Regions from separate parts of the Streptomyces sp. NPDC058231 genome, predicted to be linked through region 2. Evidence: riboswitches for the same ligand, from Rfam matches in the RefSeq annotation. Region 2 holds a riboswitch; the other holds the start of a gene.
What was found. Region 2 has a riboswitch for ZMP and ZTP ahead of glyA (serine hydroxymethyltransferase). Riboswitches for the same ligand answer to the same signal wherever they lie in the genome.

Region 1 (9,464 bases), on a different contig from region 2:
AGTACACGGGCTGCATGCTCCGCCTGGTGGTCGCCCAGCTGCCGCGCCTCGGCCGCCCCTTCGTTCAGCCAACGGCTCGCCCGGTCCAGTTCGCCCGTACGCAGTTCCACCTCGCCCCGGCTGATCAGGCAGTACGCCAGGCACCAGCTGGAGCCGTACGGCCGTGCCTCGGCAACGGCGGTGCGGGCCTCCTCGCGTGCCTCGCCGAACCGGCCCAGCCAGAGGTACACCCGGGCAAGGCTGGCCCGTGAGAAGGCGACCGCGGCGGGGTCGCCGGTGCGTACGGCAAGGGCGAGGCCCTTCTGGGCGTACTCCTCGGCCTGATCGAACCGGCCGCTCTGCTCGGCCAGTTCGCGCAGCGTGGACAGCAGCAGCGCCTGCAGGGAGAGGTCGCCGAGCGCCTGTTCCGCGATGGGCAGTGCCTCTTCCGCGGCGGCCCGTGCCTCGCTCTGGCGGCCGATCAGCAACAGGCAGGCGGAGCGGACGTGCAGCGCCCGGCCGAGCAGACCCGCTGTCCGGCCCGCGGCTGCCGAGCGGGCAGCGGAGACCGCCCGTGCGGCGTTGGTCAGGGCGTCGTCGTACCGTCCGACGAGGAACCAGAGCTGGGCGAGCGAAAGGTGGTACGCGGCGACGGCGTCGGGGCCGCTACCGGCGACCGGCGGTGCGGCCGGGCCGTCCAGGAGCTCGATGCCCTCATGCGGCCGCCCCGCCCTGCCCAGGGTCTCGGCGAGGAGTGCGGCGGCGCGTACGGCGGTGTCCTGGTCACCGAGTCGGCGTACGGTCGCCAGCGCGGTGCGCAGTACCTGTTCGGCTTGTGCGTGGCGGGCCTGGCGGATCAGTACGCCGGCCCACTCGAGCCGGGTACGGGCGGCGTCGGCACCGTCGTCGGGGGCGGTGTCCAATCGGGCGACGAGGTCCGCGTAGTAGCGGGCGGCGCTGTCGTCGGCGTAGAGGTGTGCGGCCCGTTCGGCGGCGCGGCGCAGCCAGACGGCGGCTTCGGGTGCGTCGGCCCGGTCCAGGTGGTGGGCGAGTGCTTCGACGGCCTCGGGGCGATGGCGGCGCACCGCCTGTGCGTGGGCGAGGTGGAGCTGTCGGCGGACTGCGGAAGTGAGTCGTTCGTAGACGGCGAGTCCCACCACCGGATGGCGGAAGGTCAGTCCTTCGACTCTCCGGCCCAGATGCACGATCCGGCATTCGTCGATCACTCCGGCGGCCACCAGTGCGTCCAGTGCCGCGGAGAAGACAGGGCCGTCGATCGGCGGGTGCACCCCGGACAGCGCCACTTCTGCGGCTTCGTCGAGCGCGGCTTCTCCACCGGCCGCGGCCAGCACCTCCAGCGTCCTGCGGACATGTGGCGCGAAGCGGGCGATGCGCAGGGCCACCACTTCGCGGACCGACTCGGGCACCCGGTCGTGGTGGTGGGGGTGTCCGTACGTACCGCTGTCCGCGCTCTCGCGTGCCACCCGGACCAGTTCGGCGGCGAACAGCGGGTTGCCGCGTGAGAGCCGGTAGACGGTCTCCAGCATCAGGGGCGACGGCGTCGTCCCGCTGTCGGAGCCGTCCTGCGGCGATGGTGGTCCGGCAGGAGCTGTGCGTGCGACGTCGGCGGCGAGCAGGTCGCAGTCGGCGCGGGCCAGCCGCATGAGCTCGACGCGGTGGACCAGCCCCTGGCGGGTCGCCGCGGCGAGCACGGTCCGGCGCTCGTCGCCCTCGTCCAGGTCCTCCTCGCGCAGGGTGGCCAGGAAGCGGATGGGTCGCTCGCCGACCGTGCGTACGAGGTGGTGCAGGAGCCTGAGCGTGCCCAAGTCGGCGGCGTGCAGATCGTCCAGCACCACGAGCACCGGGTGGTGCTCGGCCAGGGAGGCGAGGAGCGCGCCCACCGCGCGATAGATGCGTGCGCGTTCTTCCTCGGCGGTGCGGCCCGGCAGGGGTTCGGTGTCGAACGCGGGCAGCAGGGCGCCGAGTTCCGGGTGAGCGGTGGCAGCTGCTGCCTGTTCGGCGGGCGGCCGGTCGGCGAACCAGCCGGACAGGGCGTCGGCCATCGCCCCGTACGGCAGGGGGCCCTCGGCCTCGTGGGCGGCACCCCACAGCACGGCGATGCCGTCGGCCGCGCCGACCCTCGCGGCCTCGGCGGCGAGCCGGGTCTTGCCTACTCCGCTCTCGCCGCTCACCACGGTGAGCGGGGTTCCCCGTACACCGGCGGAGTCCGGGTGTCCGTTCCGGGCGGGCAGCCCGGCGAGTACGGCGGCAAGCGTGCTGTCGCGCCCGCGCAGCGGGATGGTTTCGGCCCGGCGCAGCGCCGCCGGCGGGGCCGGAAGGGCGGGAGGTGCCGGCGGTCCGGGCCGGGTGAGGGACCGGCCCTGCGACGCGACGTGGTGCACGGTCCTGCGGTACAACTCCTGGGTCTGCGGTTCCGGGTCCGTGCCCAGTTGCTGCTGCAGCAATTCCCGCAGCCGCCCGTAGTGCTCGACCGCCCTGCTGTGGTCACCGGTTGCCACATGGGCGTCCATCAGGCGCCGGTGGAGAGATTCGTCGAGCTCGTCGGCGGCCACCTCGCGCTCCAGGATCCAGACCACTTGCTGCGCGTGGTTCGCGGCGCCCGGAAGGTCGGCGAGCGAGAGGGCGAGGCGGCGGCGGAGTGAGGAGAGCTCACGCCGCCGGGTGTCCGCCCAGGCCGCGTACCGGTCCTCGGGAAGCAGTTCCTGGCTGAGCGTGGCCCACGCGGCGGCGAGGGCGTCCTGGCTGCCGGAGTCGAGCGCCGCGACCGCGGCACGTTCGGCGGCCACCACGTCCACTTCGACCGCTCCGGGCACCAGGCTGAGGAGGTCGCCGTCGGTGGTGAGGTAGGAGGAGGAGGCGCGCGGCGCGAGTTCGGGTTCCAGGATGTGACGGGCTGTGTGCAGACTCACTCTGAGGCTGCGGCGCGCGGTGTCCGGGTCGACTTCCGGCCAGCACACCTCGATGACCTGGTCCCGGTGCAGCCGGTGACCGGGGGCGAGGGCCAGCATCTTGACGACGGTGCGGGCGCTGAGACGCCGCCACCGTTCCACGACCGGTTCGGCTTCACCCCGCACGGCGCGGAAACCGCCGAGCAGATGCAGAGTCAGCAACGGGACCCCGGCGCCGCGGGGCGCCGGGCGTCCGCTCCGCCCCTGGGAATCCTGTGCCATGGTCACGGCACTGTACTGGGCTTCCGCCGTAGAACGGCAAGCTGCCGGGGACGGACCGGCAGCTCCCGACCGCGGTCGGAGACCGCGCCGCGGCCATTCCCAGGTGGCCTGGCCTCGGGGAACACCGGTACAGCGGTCGTCTGTGAGAACGATCATGGTTCGGTCGGGGTGAGGGCGCTGACCCGGTTCCGGATGCCCGCTGACACAACGGCATCACCGCGATCCTTCCGAGCGCCTCCGCGGGTAAGATCTGGCCGGGCCGCAACTGGCGAAGGTGGAGAACCACCGGGGAGCGGCCGTTTTCCCGCGTGAGCGTCGACCGCCTGGGCGCCTGCGTCAGTGACGTTCGGCTGACACAGGAGGCTCCCGACGTGGATCTGCGTTACGGAATCAACCCGCAGCAGCAGGCGGCCCATGCCGCACCGGTGCGCCCCGGCCGGCTGCCGGTCCGGGTACTGCAAGGAAGCCCGTCCTACATCAACATGCTGGACGCGCTGAACAGCTGGCAACTGGTCCTGGAGGCCAGTCGGGCCCTGAACCGGCCGGCCGCTACGTCCTTCAAGCACGTCTCACCGGCCGGCGCGGCCGTGACCGGGCCCGTCGATGACGTCACGGCTGAGCTCTACGGCATCGACCGCGCCGGCGTCGGTGCGCTCACCAGCGCCTACCTGCGAGCCCGCGATGCCGATCCGAAATCCTCCTACGGCGACTTCGCCGCCGTCTCACACCCGGTCGACACGGAGCTCGCCGAACTCCTGACCGGCGTGGTCTGCGACGGCATCATCGCCCCCGGCTACGCACCCGGCACCGTCGCGACGCTCAGCAAGAAGAAGAACGGCCGCTTCCTGGTCATGGAAGCAGACGAGGCCTTCGTCCCCCCGCAGCACGAGCGACGGGATGTGTTCGGCCTGCGGCTCACCCAACAGCGTGACGAAGTGGCTCTGATCACCACGCTGCTGGACGACGTCGTGTGCGGTGCACTGCCTGCGACGGCCGCGGAGGATCTCCTGCTGGGTCTCGCCGTCCTGCGCCACACCCAGTCCAACTCCGTGTGCTACCTGCTCGGAGGGACAACACTGGGGATCGGCGCAGGCCAGCAGTCCCGAGTCGACTGCACCCGGCTGGCCGGTGCGAAAGCCGACACCTGGTGGCTGCGACGCCACCCGGCGGTCCGCGCACTCGCCTTCCGGCCGGCAATCCGGCGTCAGGACAGGATCAATTGGCAGATCCGCTTCATCGAGGGCGACCTCACCCCGGACGAGAACGTGCGGCTGGCGAACGCGCTCTCCATGCCCGCACCCGAGCTGACAGACGACCAGCGCAGGCAGTGGCTGACCGGCTTGAGAGAGGTCGCGTTCGTCTCGGACGGCGCCTTGCCCTTCCGCGACAACGTCGACCATGCCCACCGGCACGGCGTCGGCTACATCGCCGAGCCCGGTGGGTCGATCCGGTCCGCCGAGGTCGAGGACGCCTGCCGCGAGCATCAGATCGCCCTCGCGCGGACCGGGCTCCGGCTCTTCCACCACTGAGGCCACCGAGGTCCCCGTACCGGCAGGCGGGGACCTCGAAGTGCCGGTGCCGGCCACGCTCTGCGACATCCTCGACCGCGATCCGGCCGACCTGATCGCCACATCGGCCCAGAACCTCCCGGCCCGCCGCGCGTCCGCCTCCTCCGCGGCCCGGCCGCCATCCCGCCCCGGCCCCCGTCATCGCGAAGGCGCTCGGGTACCACGACAGGAGAGCCGCACAACTGGTCACCGAAGCAGGCGGAACCTGGAGCCGATACGCCCCCGGCGATCACCAGCGGTGAATCGCGGGTACTCACGCCGGGTCCGCTGAGCCTCGCTTGTCCTCAACGTGTACGACGTGCAGTTCAGTGCCGTCCCGGTGGCGCTTGGAACGTCCGAGCAGCCCGACAGCAATCTCCGACTGATCCTGAGTCTCGTCAGGGCCGACATAGGTAAGGACGTCGTTGTGGTGCCCGGTGACGACCCATCCCTCGGCATCCTTGAGGTCGATCACTCCGAAGTCTCCTGCTGAAGACCCGGCATGCGCCGGGCCGAACTTCTTCAGGAGCTCGACGGCCTGTTCAGCCGGCTCTCCCCCCGGAGCGGTCAGCACGACACAAGTGCCGTGCTCGAACAGCACCCACGACTTGCGAGGGTCGGCGAGCAGCCGCTGCCAGACGTCTATCAGTGTCTCCGTGTCCACGGCGGTCATCATGCCGCAGCGCACCGACACAGGGTGACGATCGACCGGCGCCATGGCGAGTACGCGACACCTCGACATGCGGGCTCACCGGTCCCGAGGCCGGGGCCGCCCGCCGCGAAGGCACCGCTCCAGCCCCGCCCGTCCGCCTCCTTGACCTCAACTCCACGCGCCCTCTACATTCTTGACATGTCCTCAAGTGTGTTTCTCATTCATGGATGTGAACCACTTCTCCGTCCGCTCCCCCCTCCACGCGGACTCGTCCTCATTCGCGCCTCCCGTGGGGCCCTGGCCTCGGTAGTGCCTCATGCGTGAGGAGAGCGTCCACAGCGATGTCACCGTCGTCGGCGGCGGCCTGGCCGGGGTGTGTGCCGCGATCGCCGCTGCGCGGCTGGGCCGTACCGTCGCGCTGGTGCACAACCGCCCCGTGCTGGGCGGCAATTCGAGCAGCGAGGTGCGGGTGTGGGTGTGCGGGGCCACCGCCCACGGGGTGCACCGGTGGGCCCGCGAGACCGGCATCATGGGCGAGCTGTACCTGGAGAACCAGTACCGGAACCCGGACGGCAATCCCTATTACTGGGATCAGGTCGTGCTCGACGCGGTGCTCGCCGAACCGAATCTCCGGCTCCACCTCAACACGGATGTCCGTGACATCACCGCGGAGCACGGGAAGCGGATCGAGTCGGTCACCGGCTGGACCATGGGCTCCGAGCGACTCACCACCTTCTTCTCGCCGGTCTTCGTCGACTGCACCGGCGACGGGCTGATCGGTCATCTCGCGGGAGCCGACCACCGCATCGGCCGCGAATCCCGCGACGAGTACGGCGAGGAGTGGGCGCCGCCCGAGCCCGACCGGCAACTGCTCGGCAGCACCATCCTGTTCTACACCAAGGACGCCGGCCATCCGGTGAAGTACGTGCCCCCGTCCTTCGCCAGGAACATACTGGACACGCCCATCCCCGAGCACCGGCTGATCCGTACCGGAGACAACGGATGCGACTACTGGTGGGTGGAGTGGGGCGGCTCGCTGGACACGGTGGACGACAACGAGCGCATCCGCGACGAGCTGTGGTCCGTCATCCACGGCATCTGGGACCACATCAAGAACAGCGGCGGATTCGACGCCGCCAACCTCACACTGGAATGGGTCGGATCCATCCCCGGCAAGCGTGAGTACCGTCGCTTCATCGGCGACCACGTCCTGAACCAGACCGAGGTGATGGCCCAGGAACCCTTCGCCGACCGGATCGCGTTCGGCGGGTGGTCGGTGGACCTGCATCCGGTCGAGGGCATGTACGCCGAGGAACCGGGCGCCCGGCAACGCTACTCCGACGGCGTCTACCACATCCCCTTCCGCAGCATCTACTCACGGAACGTCGGCAACCTCCTCTTCGCCGGGCGCAACATTTCCGCCACCCACATCGCGTTCGGCTCCACCCGTGTCATGGCCACCTGCGCCACCCTCGGCGAGGCCGCGGGCACCGGCGCCGCCCTGTGCGCCGCACTCGGCCTGACACCGCGCACGCTGAACGACGCGCGACCGGCACTCCTGCAGCAGACCCTGCTCCGGCAGGACGCCTCGCTGATGGGCGTGCGGAACACCGACCCGGACGATCTGGCCCGCGCGGCACGCGTCTCCGCCTCCAGCACCCTCACCCGGCTCGCCGTCGAGCCGGGGCCCACCACATCCTCCACACCGCTGCCGCTCGACCGCGACCTCGCGCTCGTGCTGCCGGTGGATCCGCGACTGGACGACGTGGAACTCCTGGTGGACGCGCGAGCCGGCACCGAACTGACCATCGAGCTCTGGGACACCCTGCGCGGCGAGAACGCCGTACCCGCCCGCCGGCTGGTCTCCCGTACGGTCCCGGTCCAGGAAGGCAAGGAGCAGTGGGTGTCCGCCCATCTGCCCTGGCGGCCGGACGAGCCGGCCAACGCCGTCGTGATCGTACGGGCCGATCCGTACGCGTCCGTGCACCTGGCCGACCAGCGGCGCACCGGTGTGCTCAGTCTGGCCCGCAAGCGCGCGGGCGAGCCGGGAGTCGACCACGACATCCCGGAGGAGCACGGCCAGCCGGTGGCCGAATGGGTCGCCCGCGGCCTGCGTCGACGCAGCTTCTGCTTCCGCGCCGGTCCGACCCGGGCGTACGCCCCCGACAAGACCGTCGGCGGTTACCAGCGGCCCTTCGGCGGCCCTCAGATGTGGCACGCCGGCGAGCCCGGTGAGGCGTGGTTGCGGCTCGACTGGGACGCCCCGGTGGAGATCGGCACGGTGCATCTCGTACTCGACGACGACGTGGACGAGTACCTGAACAACCTGCACCGGCACCGCACGGAGTTCGAGATCATGCCGGAGCTGGTCCGCGACTACCGCATCGAGGTACTCGCGGACGGCGGCGGCTGGACTCGGGTCGCCCGGGAGACCGGAAACCGCCGCCGCCACCGGACGCACCGCTTCGCCCCGTTCCGGACCACCGCGCTGCGCGTGGTGGCGGAGGCGACGAACGGCGCGCCGGAAGCACGCATCGTGGCGCTGCGCGCGTATGCCTGACGGCTCCGGCCGGCCGTGGCCACACCCGGAGCACGGTCGGGGCGAGGCCGCGGCCCGGTGCGGGGCGAACCTGCCTAGGCGGTCCTTGTCTCCAGCCACTGCGACCAGGCAGTGGCCTCACCGTCGGCACGCAGGGCCCGGACACGGGCCCGCACCCGGCGGTCGGTGCCCAGATCCTCGATGCGGCTGAAGCCGCGGACGGTGGTGGTCCAGGAGCGGATCACCTCGCCGCTGCGGGCGTCGGCGACCTCGATGGCGCAGGCCAGGTCCGCTCCCCCGCCGCGCCAGTGGAGCACGATGCCGGACGGGACGGGCTTCAGCGCCTGTACGTCCGGCGGCAGCGGTCCGGCGTCCGCACGTGGGACGAGCCCGGTCCGCCACCCGGAAGCGGTCTCTCCCGCCGCGCACACGGCGACGACGCGCACCCGGTGCGGGGTTCCGTTCAGCAGTCCCGCGATGTCCGCGTGGCCGTCCTTGTGGACGGTGCGGGAAAGGGCCGCCGTGCCCGTGCCCGTGTCGTCCTGAGCCGCTTCGACACGGTACGAGTCGGCTCCCGGCACATGGCCGAAGACCACCCGCAGAGCGCCGTCGGCCACCACGGTCTGGGCGACCTGGGGGGCGGCGGGTGCGGCCAGGGCCCGGGCGGCGACGGCTACTTCGTATCCCTGTGGATCGACCAGCCCCACGTACTCGGTGACGGCCTCCTTGCCCGGCCACCCGTCCGTCCGCCATCCGACGTCGCGGCTGAAGGGCGCCCCGCCCGGCGTGATGTCCGGGAGTGGGACGTACCGCTCGGCCACGGCGCCGCCCGCGGCGTCCACCGCCCGCCAGTGCAAGCGGTGACCGCGCAGTATCCGGCCGGGCAGTTCGCCCGCTCCGCGCGGGACGACCGTGATCCGGGTGCCGCCGTCCACCGGCGTCGGCAGCAGCCCCCGGACCGGGGCGAACGCGGCGCGCATCCGGTCGTAACTGCGTTTCAGGCCACCCCACTCGGTCTGGACGCCCCACCCGCGCAACTGGTTGACGGAAGTACCCCGGAAGCGGCTGCGGTAGTCGTCGAAGGTCCACCGGGAGGCACCGATCACCCACGGCAGGCGGGACAGCTCCGCCGGGACACCGTCGTCGTACCGCGAGGCGTATTCGACACTCTCGCGCTCGGGGGTGAAGGTGTAGCCGTCGCTGCTGAATTCGCTGACGAAGACCGGCTTGTCCGGGTAGTGCGCGCGCAGCTTCCGCAACCGTTCGGTGTAGTCCCGGTACATGTTGACCGCGATGAAGTCGGTGTACTGAAGCGCCTCGTCCTGCGGGCCCGTGATGTCGTCGAAGGTGTTGCTGGCGTACGTCAGGGGGCGCGAGTCGTCGAGTTCGGCGCGGGTCCGGTCGATCAGCGCACGGACGAAGTTCCGGCCGGTCTCCTCGGTCCCCCTGATCTCGTTCGCCACGGACCACGCGAAGATCGAGGGGTGGTTGGCGTCCCGGTGCACCATCTCACGCAGCTCGGGCATCCAGCGCTCCGGGTCGAGACATGCCTCCTG
Region 2 (9,464 bases):
GGCCTGCTGTGGCCCGACGAGATCCGCGCCACGGACGGCGTGGCCCCGGAGGCCGACGTCACGGTGCGCGACGCCGAACTCGACCTTGCCGACGCGCTGATGGCCACGCTGGGCGAGGTCGACATGGACACGCTCCACGACGACTACCGGGAGGCGGTCGAGGCGCTCATCGCGTCCAAGGCCTCCGGCGAGGTACTGGAGCCGGCGACGGCCCAGGACGCCGGCGGCGGCAAGGTGATCGACCTGCTTGCGGCGCTGGAGAACAGTGTCAGGGCGGCGAAGAAGGCCCGCGGTGAGGAGGAGGCGGAGACGGCCGCGAAGGAGAAGGCGGATGCCCCGGTCGCCAAGGTGACCTCACTCGCCGGGCGCAAGAAGAGCGGCGGGACAGGAGCGAAGAAGAAGGCCGCCCCGGTCGCCGCGGGAAAGGGGACGGGCCGGAAGGCCGCCGCGAAGAAGACCACACCGGGCAGGGCACCCGCCAGGAAGACCGCCGCGCGGTCGACCCCGAAGCCGGCCGCCAAGAAGACGGCGTCGAAGGGGGCGTCGAAGGCGGCGAAGTCGTCGGCGGGCGCGAAGCCGGCTGCCAAGAAGGCGGCCCCTCGGAAGCGCGCCTCGGCCTGACCGCGGCGGCCGGCCGAGCCGGGGTCCGCACCGCGGGCGGGCGGAGGCCACCACCCGATGGCGGGGGCCGGGAGGACCGTCCTCGCGCGGTGTGCGACCTCCCCGTCGTCAACGGGCGCTGTCCCCCCTTGTGGCGCACGATTGAGGGAAGAGGCCCGAGGGACATCTCGGCGTCCGCCTTACGGGAGTGGCGCCTACTCCCCGTAGAGACCGACCGCATGCGTCCGGGCGGAGCCGAGGCCGGAAACGGCGGGACGACGGTGATCGGACGCGGAATGACTCAACGGGCATACATCACTAGAAAGCGTTAGAAATGTCGCCATGGCTGACCATTCCGACCGATCCCGGAACAGATCGGTTCGGTCCCTGAGCGGCAGGGGTCCGCGAAGCGTAGCCGGGCAGGTATTTCTCCTGCAGGCGGTGGTCATCGTCCTGCTGGTGGCGGGCGCGGTCCTGGCGCTGGTCCTCCAGTCGCTGCACGACGGCGAGCGGGAGGCGGAGCGCCGCTCGGTGGCGGCGGCGGAGGCGTTCGCGCACTCCCCGGGGATCGTGGCGGCGCTCAAATCACCCGATCCGACAAAGGTGCTGCAGCCGCTCACCGAAGAGGCGCGCAGGCTGGCCGGCGTCGACTTCATCGTGGTGATGGACACCAACGGCATTCGCTACACCCACCCCCTTCCGAGCCGCATCGGAGAGAAGTTCGTCGGCAACATCCAACCCTCGCTGGCGGGTCATGTCCATGTGGAGAGCGTCCACGGACCCCTGGGCCAGGAAGTCCAGGCGGTGGTCCCCGTCAACGAGCACAGCGGCCCGGTGGTGGGCCTGGTGGCAGCCGGGCTCAAGGTCAAGAGCGTCTCCAACGGGGTGGAGAGGCAGCTGACGGTCATCTTCGTCAGTGGCGCCGCCGCACTCGTCCTGGCCACGGGCGGGGCCGCACTGGTGGCCAGGCGGCTGCGGAGGCAGACCCACGGGCTCGATCCCGCCCAGATGACCCGTATGTACGAACACCACGACGCGGTGCTGCACGCCGTCCGCGAGGGGGTGCTCATCGTCGGGCACGACGGGCGGCTGCTGCTGGCCAACGACGAGGCGGAACGGCTCCTCGACCTGCCGCCCGACGCCCTGGGCCGCCCCGTCGGAGAACTGGTGGGCCTCGACGCGGCCACGGCCGAACTGCTCACCTCCGGCCGTGAGGCCACGGACGAGGTGTACCTGGCGGGGGACCGGATGCTGGTGGTCAACCAGCGGCGCACGGACAACGACGGAAGCCACCTGGGAACGGTGGCGACCATGCGCGACTCCACCCAGCTCCTGGCGCTCTCCGGGAAGATGGAAACGGTCAACGAACGTCTCAGGCTGCTGTACGACGCCGGGATGGGCATCGGCACCACCCTGGACGTGACACGCACGGCCGAGGAGCTGGCCGAGATGGCCGTCCCCCGTTTCGCGGACTTCGTCACGGTCGACCTCGCGACCCCCGTCCTGCTCGGTGAGGAGCCGACCGGCACCGCTGCCGACATGCGCCGCACCGCTGTCAGCGGCATCCGGGACGACCACCCCCTCTACCCGCGCGGCAGGCTCATCTCGTTCCTTCCCTCCACGCCCCAGGCCCGCGGATTCGTCACCGGCCGGTCGGTGGTGGTGCCCGACCTGTCCGCCGCGCCCGGCTGGCACGCCCAGGACCCCGAACGGACGGGCAACGTCGTCGCGTACGGGATCCACTCGCTCCTCACGACGCCGCTGCAGGCGCGGGGCGTGGTGCTGGGCCTCGCCAACTTCTGGCGCCTGCGGGAGGCCGGGGCGTTCGACGAGGACGACAGGTCGCTCGCCGAGGAGCTGGTCGCCCGTGCCGCGGTCAGCATCGACAACGCACGCCGCTACACCCGCGAGCACGCCCTGGCCGTGATGTTGCAGCGCAGCCTGCTGCCGCGCGCCCTGCCCGAACAGAACGCGCTGGACGTCGCCCACCGCTATCTGCCCGCACAGTCCGGAGTCAGCGGCGACTGGTTCGACGTCATCCCGCTGTCGGGAAACCGCGTCGCGCTGGTCGTCGGTGATGTCGTCGGCCACGGTCTGCACGCCGCGGCCACCATGGGGCGACTGCGCACCGCGGTGCACAACTTCTCCACGCTCGACCTTCCGCCCGACGAGCTCCTCGGCCACCTCGACGACCTGGTCGACCGCATCGACAACGAGGAAGGCACCGCGGAGGGCGGTGTGGGGGTCGTGGGGGCCACCTGCCTGTACGCGATCTACGACCCCGTCTCCCGGCACTGCACCATGGCCCGCGCCGGGCACCATCTGCCCGCGCTGGTCCACCCCGACGGCAGCGTGGACTTCCCCGAGCTCCCTGCCGGACCGCCGCTGGGGCTCGGCGGCATGCCGTTCAAGACCGCCGAACTGGATCTGGCCGTCGGATCCCAGCTGGTCCTCTACACCGACGGGCTGATCGAGGACCGCACCAGGGACATCGACGTGGGGATGGAGTTGCTGCGCCGGGCCCTGGCCCATCCGGGCCGGTCGCCGGAGGAACACTGCCGGGCGGTGCTCGACGCGCTGCTCCCCGCCGAGGCCACGGACGACGTGGCGCTGCTCGTCGCCCGCACCCGCGCGCTCACCGCCGACCAGATCGCCGAATGGGACGTGCCGCTCGACCCCGTCGCCGTGGCCGGGATCCGGGCCGCTGTCGTGGCGAAGCTCGACGACTGGGACCTGTCGGAGCTGGGGTTCACCACCGAGCTGATTCTCAGCGAGCTGATCACCAACGCCATCCGGTACGCGTCCCCGCCGGTCCGGGTGCGTCTGCTGCGGGACCGCAGCCTGATCTGCGAAGTGTCCGACGGCAGCAGCACCTCACCCCATCTGAGTTACGCGGCCGCGACGGACGAGGGAGGCCGGGGGCTGTTCCTCGTCTCCCAGATCTCCGAGCACTGGGGCACCAGGTACACCCCGGAGGGCAAGGTCATCTGGGCGCAGCAGCCACTGCCCGGACCGGCCCCGGGCGCCGAGGGCGCGGACCCGCGCCTGCCGTCCTGAACGACACGCCCCCGGTCGTGGCCGGGCTGCGCCGCCGGGTGCCGTGCGGGTACCGCCCCGGACGAACGGCCGGCACGGCACCCGCACCGAGGTCAGCGCACGTCGACGAAGTCGCCCGCGGCGGTCGCGGAGCCGGTGGTGGAGGTCCCGGCGAAGGTCCAGCGCCAGTAGCCGTCGGCGGACGCCGTGACCGTGGTCTTCAGGGCGCCCGTAGATCCGGACTTCACCGTCTTGACGGTGGTGTAGACCGAGCTGTCCTTCTTGCGGAACTGGAGCTCGGCCGACTGGCTGCCGAAGCCGGTGTACTTGTGCTTCACCCAGTCCGCGCGGGTCAGACTGCCGGTCACGGTGAGCGTCTTCCCCTTCGTCACCGGCTCCGGTGACGCGTTCACGGTGACCTTGCCCCACCGCCTGACCTGGACGCTGCCGGAAGCCGTCGTGTACTCCTCGGCCTTGAGCCCGCCGTCGGACTTGAACAGGCGGGCCGCCACACCGATCTTCCAGGTGGTGGCGTCGCTGTTCGAGTCGAGGTCGTACCGCGGGTCGATGGTGAGCTCGCCCACGCAGTCGGCCGCCCTGGCACCGTCCTCGAAGCAGGTGTAGCCCCCCATGTAGAGGCCGCCGCCGTCCGCCCCCTTGGCGGCGGTGGTGCCGTGGTACAGGAAGGGGCTCGCGTCGTACGCGAACGGATCGGCGGTGCTGTACCCGGAGGGCAGGGTGATCCGGAAGCTGACGGACGGGGTCTTCTCGTCCGAGGTGCCCACCACGACGGGCCGGCCCTTGTTGACGACCACCTTCGACACGGTGATACCGGTGTCCGCGGCCTCCGCGGGGGAGACGGTGAGCGCCGAGAGGGCCAGGGCCCCCACCAGCGCGGCCACGGTGCCGGTTCTTCTGCCTGCGTTCATGCATCCCTCTTCGCGTACGTGGAATACGGAACCGCCCGACGGCGCGTGGCGCGGTCAGGCGGGGGCGGAAGAGTATCAGCGCATGATCGCCGCGCCCGGGCGGGGTGGCCGCCCGTGGACGCGAGACTGCCCCGGGGCCGCGGCCCCGGGGCAGTCGTCACATCGGGCCCGTGGGTCAGCGCCCGCGGTACGAGTCCACGTAACCGGCCGCCGGAGTCCCGACACCCGTCACGTCGTCGTACCCCTTCACCGCCGTGAGCGAGGCGTCCTTGCCCAGGCTCCGCACCGACGTCAGTACGCCGTCCGCCGAGTCGAAGCCGTTGGCGAAGTCGATCCGGGCGACCGCGAGATCACGGCCCACACCCAGCGGGTGGTCGGTGACGTCGTGGTACGTCTTCGAGCCGTACCGTGCGTAGATCGCCGGGTTGGCGAAGCCGAGCGGCCGGCCGTGCTGCGCCTGCTGCGCGAGCGCCTGGACGCCCGCGATGACCGGCGCCGCCAGTGACGTACCACCGATGCGGTACTCGTCGTAGCCCAGCGAACCGTCGGGCAGCGTCTGGGTCTGGCCGACCAGGAAGCCGGTGTTCGGGTCCGCGACCGCCGCGATGTCCGGGGCGGTACGCATCCGGGTCCTGCCGTTCGCCTGTGCGAGCGAGTCCGGGACGACACCGTGCTGGTAGAACGGCTGCTTCACCGTGGAGCTGGTGCCGCCGCCGGCGCCGGAGGTGTACGCGCCGGGGAAGCCGGTCCAGCTCTTCCCGTCGTCGGCGAGGTTCGCCTTCAGCGTGCCCCAGCCGGTCTCCCACTGGTACGCGTCGTGCTTGCCGACGGCCAGCGAGGTGCCGCCGACCGATGTCACCCAGGCGGAGTTGGACGGGACGTCGATCTGCTTCGTGCCGGTGGACGCGACGTTGTCACCCGCGTCGCCGGACGAGTAGTAGAAGCCGATGCCCTCGACCGCGCCCATCTTGAAGACCTGGTCGTACGCGGCTGCGACGTCCGGGGTCTCATTGGCCTCGACGTCGCCCCAGGAGTTGGAGACGATGTCGGCGAGCCGGTGGTCGACGACCTTGTTGAGCGAGTCCAGCAGGTCGGCGTCGAAGCAGGAGGCGCCACCCACGTACACGATGTCGGCGGCGGGTGCCACCGCGTGCACGGCCTCGACGTCGAGGGTCTCCTCGCCGTACCAGCCGGAGGCCCCGCACTCCTCGGTCTGCGTGTAGTCGTCCGGCAGCACCTGGCGGAGCTGCCCGCGCCCGTACGGGGCGTCGCCGTTGCGCTTGGCGTACTCGGAGGCGTCCTTCGCGATGGTCGGCGAGGCGTACGCGTCGGTGATGGCGACGGTCACGCCCTTGCCGGTCCAGCTGCCCGCACCGTACGCGGCGCGCAGCTGCTTGCCGGTGTAGCCCTTGACCGCGTACGGCACCTTGGCCCCGTAGGCGCTCGGCAGCGCCGAGGCGGTCTTGGAACCGTAGTACGAGGAGAAGGGGCCGGAGTTGCGGAACACCGCGTCCGGCGGCGGCAGCGTCTCGTCGTGGCTCGACTTGCGCGGCGCGTTGTCCAGGCCGGAGACGGCGAGGACGGCCTCGCTCAGCCCGGCCGGGACGGAGGCGGTGGAGGACGGTGCGCGGTAGGTCCGGCTGCCCTTGCGGTAGTTGCGCAGCTGGGTGCTGAACGTCTTCTCGGCCGCGGCGACATCGCCGGTGGCGGAGACGTAGTGCTGGTTGGCACCGGTGACGGTCAGCCCGTTCGACTTCAGCCACTGGCTGACCTGGTCGATCTGCTGTTGGGTCGCCCCGAACCGGGCCTGCGCCTCCCCGGCGCTCAGATACTTCCCGTACGAGGAGGACTCCGGGTCCGAGACGGCTGCGGCGTACGCGGCCAGCCCCTTGGCGTCCCGGCCGGCGAGATGGACGCGGACACTCACCTTGCTGCTGTCGGCGGTGGCGCCCTGGTCCGCCTTGGCGGTGGCCCAGACCGGCTTGGTGCCCTGCAGCGCGTCGCGGCCCCCGGGCGCGGAGTCCGCGCTGGCCGACGGTATGCCGAGGGCGAGTGCACCGGCGAGCAGCGGCAGTGTCGCTGCCATGCTCAGCCCGGCGCGACGCCTGGCGCGACTGGTTCTCATGTAACCCCCTGCGATGTGGTTCTTCGCGTGTGGAGCATGTGCCGGATGATGTGCACATGTAAGCCGCCACTCTGGCGAGGAACCCTTTACGTAAGGGGCATGCATTCACCAAGAAACTGTCAAGAGGTGGCGAGAGATGGGCAGTTAGGGGCGAGATAGGTTGGAATGCGTGCACCGGAACCGGTCGGCGGAGCCACGGAATCCGGTCATCGAGCGGGGCCCGCGGACGCGGACCGACCGGACCGGGCGTCGACGGCGGACCCGCCGAGGAGCCGATGAGCGCGTGTCGGACCACCTCGGTCCGTAGACTGCGCGGTGCCGCGACTGGCGCGTATCCCGGCAGGGGTGCTCCGTGGAACCGACCACGAGGAAGCGGCACACTCCGGGCCTGCCCGGAGGCGTCACCGCCGGAGAGCCGTCCGCCTGGGCATCCGGGTCCACGCCGCAGCAATGCGCCAGACCCGGGAGGATCCCATGACGCCGTCCGAGAACCGCCGGCCCGCACTCACCGTCACCGATCCGGAGATCGCGGCCCTCGTATCCGCCGAGGAGCAGCTCCAGGCCGACACCCTGCGCCTGATCCCCAGTGAGAACTACGTCTCCGCGGCCGTGCTGGAGGCCTCCGGCACGGTGCTCCAGAACAAGTACTCCGAGGGCTACCCCGGCAAGCGGTACTACGAGGGCCAGCAGATCATCGACCAGGTGGAGACGGTGGCCGTCGAACGGGCCATGTCCCTGTTCGGCATGGAACACGCCAATGTGCAGCCGTACTCCGGTTCACCCGCCAACCTCGCCGTCTACCTGGCGTTCCTGCGGCCCGGCGAGACCGTGCTCGGCATGTCGCTGCCGATGGGCGGTCACCTCACACACGGCTGGGGGGTGTCCGCGACCGGGACCTGGTTCCGCGGCGTGCGGTACGGCGTCCGGCGCGACACCGGCCGGATCGACCTGGACGAGGTGCGCGACCTGGCCCTTGCCGAGCGTCCGAAGGTGATCTTCTGCGGCGGCACCGCGGTGCCCCGGACGATCGACTTCGCCGGCTTCGCCGACATCGCCCGCGAGGTCGGCGCGGTACTGGTCGCCGACATCGCCCACATCGCCGGCCTGGTCGCGGGCGGCGCCCACCCCTCACCCGCCCCGTACGCCGACGTGGTCTCGACCACCACCCACAAGACCCTGCGCGGCCCGCGCGGCGCGATGCTGCTGAGCCGTGCGGAGCACGCCCGCGCCATCGACCGCGCGGTCTTCCCCGGTCTCCAGGGCGGCCCGCACAACCACACGACGGCAGCGATCGCGGTGGCCCTCAAGGAGGCCGCGACCGCCGATTTCGGGGTCTACGCCCATCAGGTCGTCACCAACGCCCGCGTCCTGGGCGAGGAGTTGGCGTCCCGCGGTTTCGACCTGGTCTCCGGCGGCACGGACAACCACCTCCTGCTGATCGACCTCACCGGCAAGGACGTGCCCGGCAAGATCGCGGCGAAGGCCCTGGACCGGGCCGGGATCGTCGTCAATTACAACGCCGTCCCGTACGACCCCCGTAAGCCCTTCGACCCGTCCGGCATCCGCATCGGCACCCCGGCCCTGACCTCGCGCGGCATCCCCGCATCCGCGATGGGCACGGTCGCGGAGTGGATCGACCGGGTGGTGGAGGCGGCGCGCACCGGCGACGAGGAGACGGTCACCAAGGTGCGCGCCGACGTGCAGGACCTGATGAGCGGCTACCCGGCGCCGGGGCTGCCGGTGGGCTGAGCGCCGTCGGGCCCCGCTGCGGGCAGCCGGGCGATGAGCAGCGCCACGTCATCGTGGTCGCCGGGCCGGCGCAGCGCCCGCAGGAGCAGGTCGCAGGTCTCCTCCAGGTCGCGGTGCGGACCCGCGAGCAGGGACAGCAGGAGATCCAGCCGATCGTCGATGGCCTGGTCGCGGGTTTCGACCAGGCCATCGGTGTACAGGACCAGCTGATCACCACGGTCCAGGGCGAGGCGGGTGGTACCGAACGGCACCCCGCCCACGCCGAGCGGCGCGCCGGTGGGCAGGTCGAGCAGCTCCGGGGTGCGGTCCGGCCGCATGAGCACCGGCGGCAGATGCCCGGCCAGCGAGATGTCGCACATGCCGGTGTGGGGATCGAACACGGCGTAGGCGCAGGTGGCGAAGGTGTGTTCGATGCCGGCGGTGCCCCGGTCGAGATAGTGCAGGACGTCGGCCGGATCGAGGTCGAGCTGGGTCAGTGTGCGGGTGGCGGTGCGCAGCTGGCCCATGGCGGCGGCGGCGTCGATGCCGCTGCCCATGACGTCACCGATGACCAGGGCGGTCTTGTCGTCGGCCAGCGGGATGACGTCGAACCAGTCGCCGCCGATCTCACTGGTGGCGTCGGCGGGCTGGTAGCGGTGGGCGATCTCAAGGCCCAGCCGGTCGGCCGGCCGCTGGGGCAGCAGGCTGCGCTGGAGCGTCAGGGCGGCGTGCCGCTGGCTCTGGAACAGGCGCGCGTTGTCGACGCACACCGCCGCGCGGGCAGCCAGCTCCCCGACCAGGACCACGTCGTCGTCGTCGAAGGGCCTCGGATTGTCGGCGCGCATCAGGCCCACGGCGCCGATCACCTCGCCACGGGCGATCAGCGGGACCGCGAGGTAGGAGTGGACCCCGGCCGCGGCCAGCAGCCCCGCGCAGTTGTCGTCCCGGGCGACGCGGCGCAGGTCCTGGCCGGTCACGTCGGCCTTGAGGACCGCCCGGCGGAAGTTGACGCACTGGGTGATCAGACGGTCGGCGTCGTACTGGGC

Region 1: it holds a riboswitch for ZMP and ZTP, as region 2 does, so the genes downstream of both, ACFVXE_RS20015 (phosphoribosylaminoimidazolecarboxamide formyltransferase) here and glyA (serine hydroxymethyltransferase) in region 2, are expected to answer to the same signal.

The regions. Positions count from the first base shown of each region.
Region 1 covers NZ_JBHVWN010000028.1:26,214-35,677, forward strand. The annotation lists gene ACFVXE_RS20010 (ATP-binding protein) at 1-3,170, opposite strand, end outside; ZMP/ZTP riboswitch at 3,422-3,506, shown strand; gene ACFVXE_RS20015 (phosphoribosylaminoimidazolecarboxamide formyltransferase) at 3,479-4,699, shown strand; gene ACFVXE_RS20020 (hypothetical protein) at 4,992-5,393, opposite strand; gene ACFVXE_RS20025 (FAD-dependent oxidoreductase) at 5,686-7,929, shown strand; gene ACFVXE_RS20030 (glycoside hydrolase family 2 protein) at 8,004-9,464, opposite strand, start outside.
Region 2 covers NZ_JBHVWN010000036.1:9,236-18,699, reverse strand. The annotation lists gene ACFVXE_RS22935 (Ku protein) at 1-621, shown strand, start outside; gene ACFVXE_RS22930 (SpoIIE family protein phosphatase) at 943-3,657, shown strand; gene ACFVXE_RS22925 (hypothetical protein) at 3,750-4,565, opposite strand; gene ACFVXE_RS22920 (protease pro-enzyme activation domain-containing protein) at 4,741-6,690, opposite strand; ZMP/ZTP riboswitch at 7,001-7,126, shown strand; gene glyA (serine hydroxymethyltransferase) at 7,165-8,439, shown strand; gene ACFVXE_RS22910 (SpoIIE family protein phosphatase) at 8,409-9,464, opposite strand, start outside.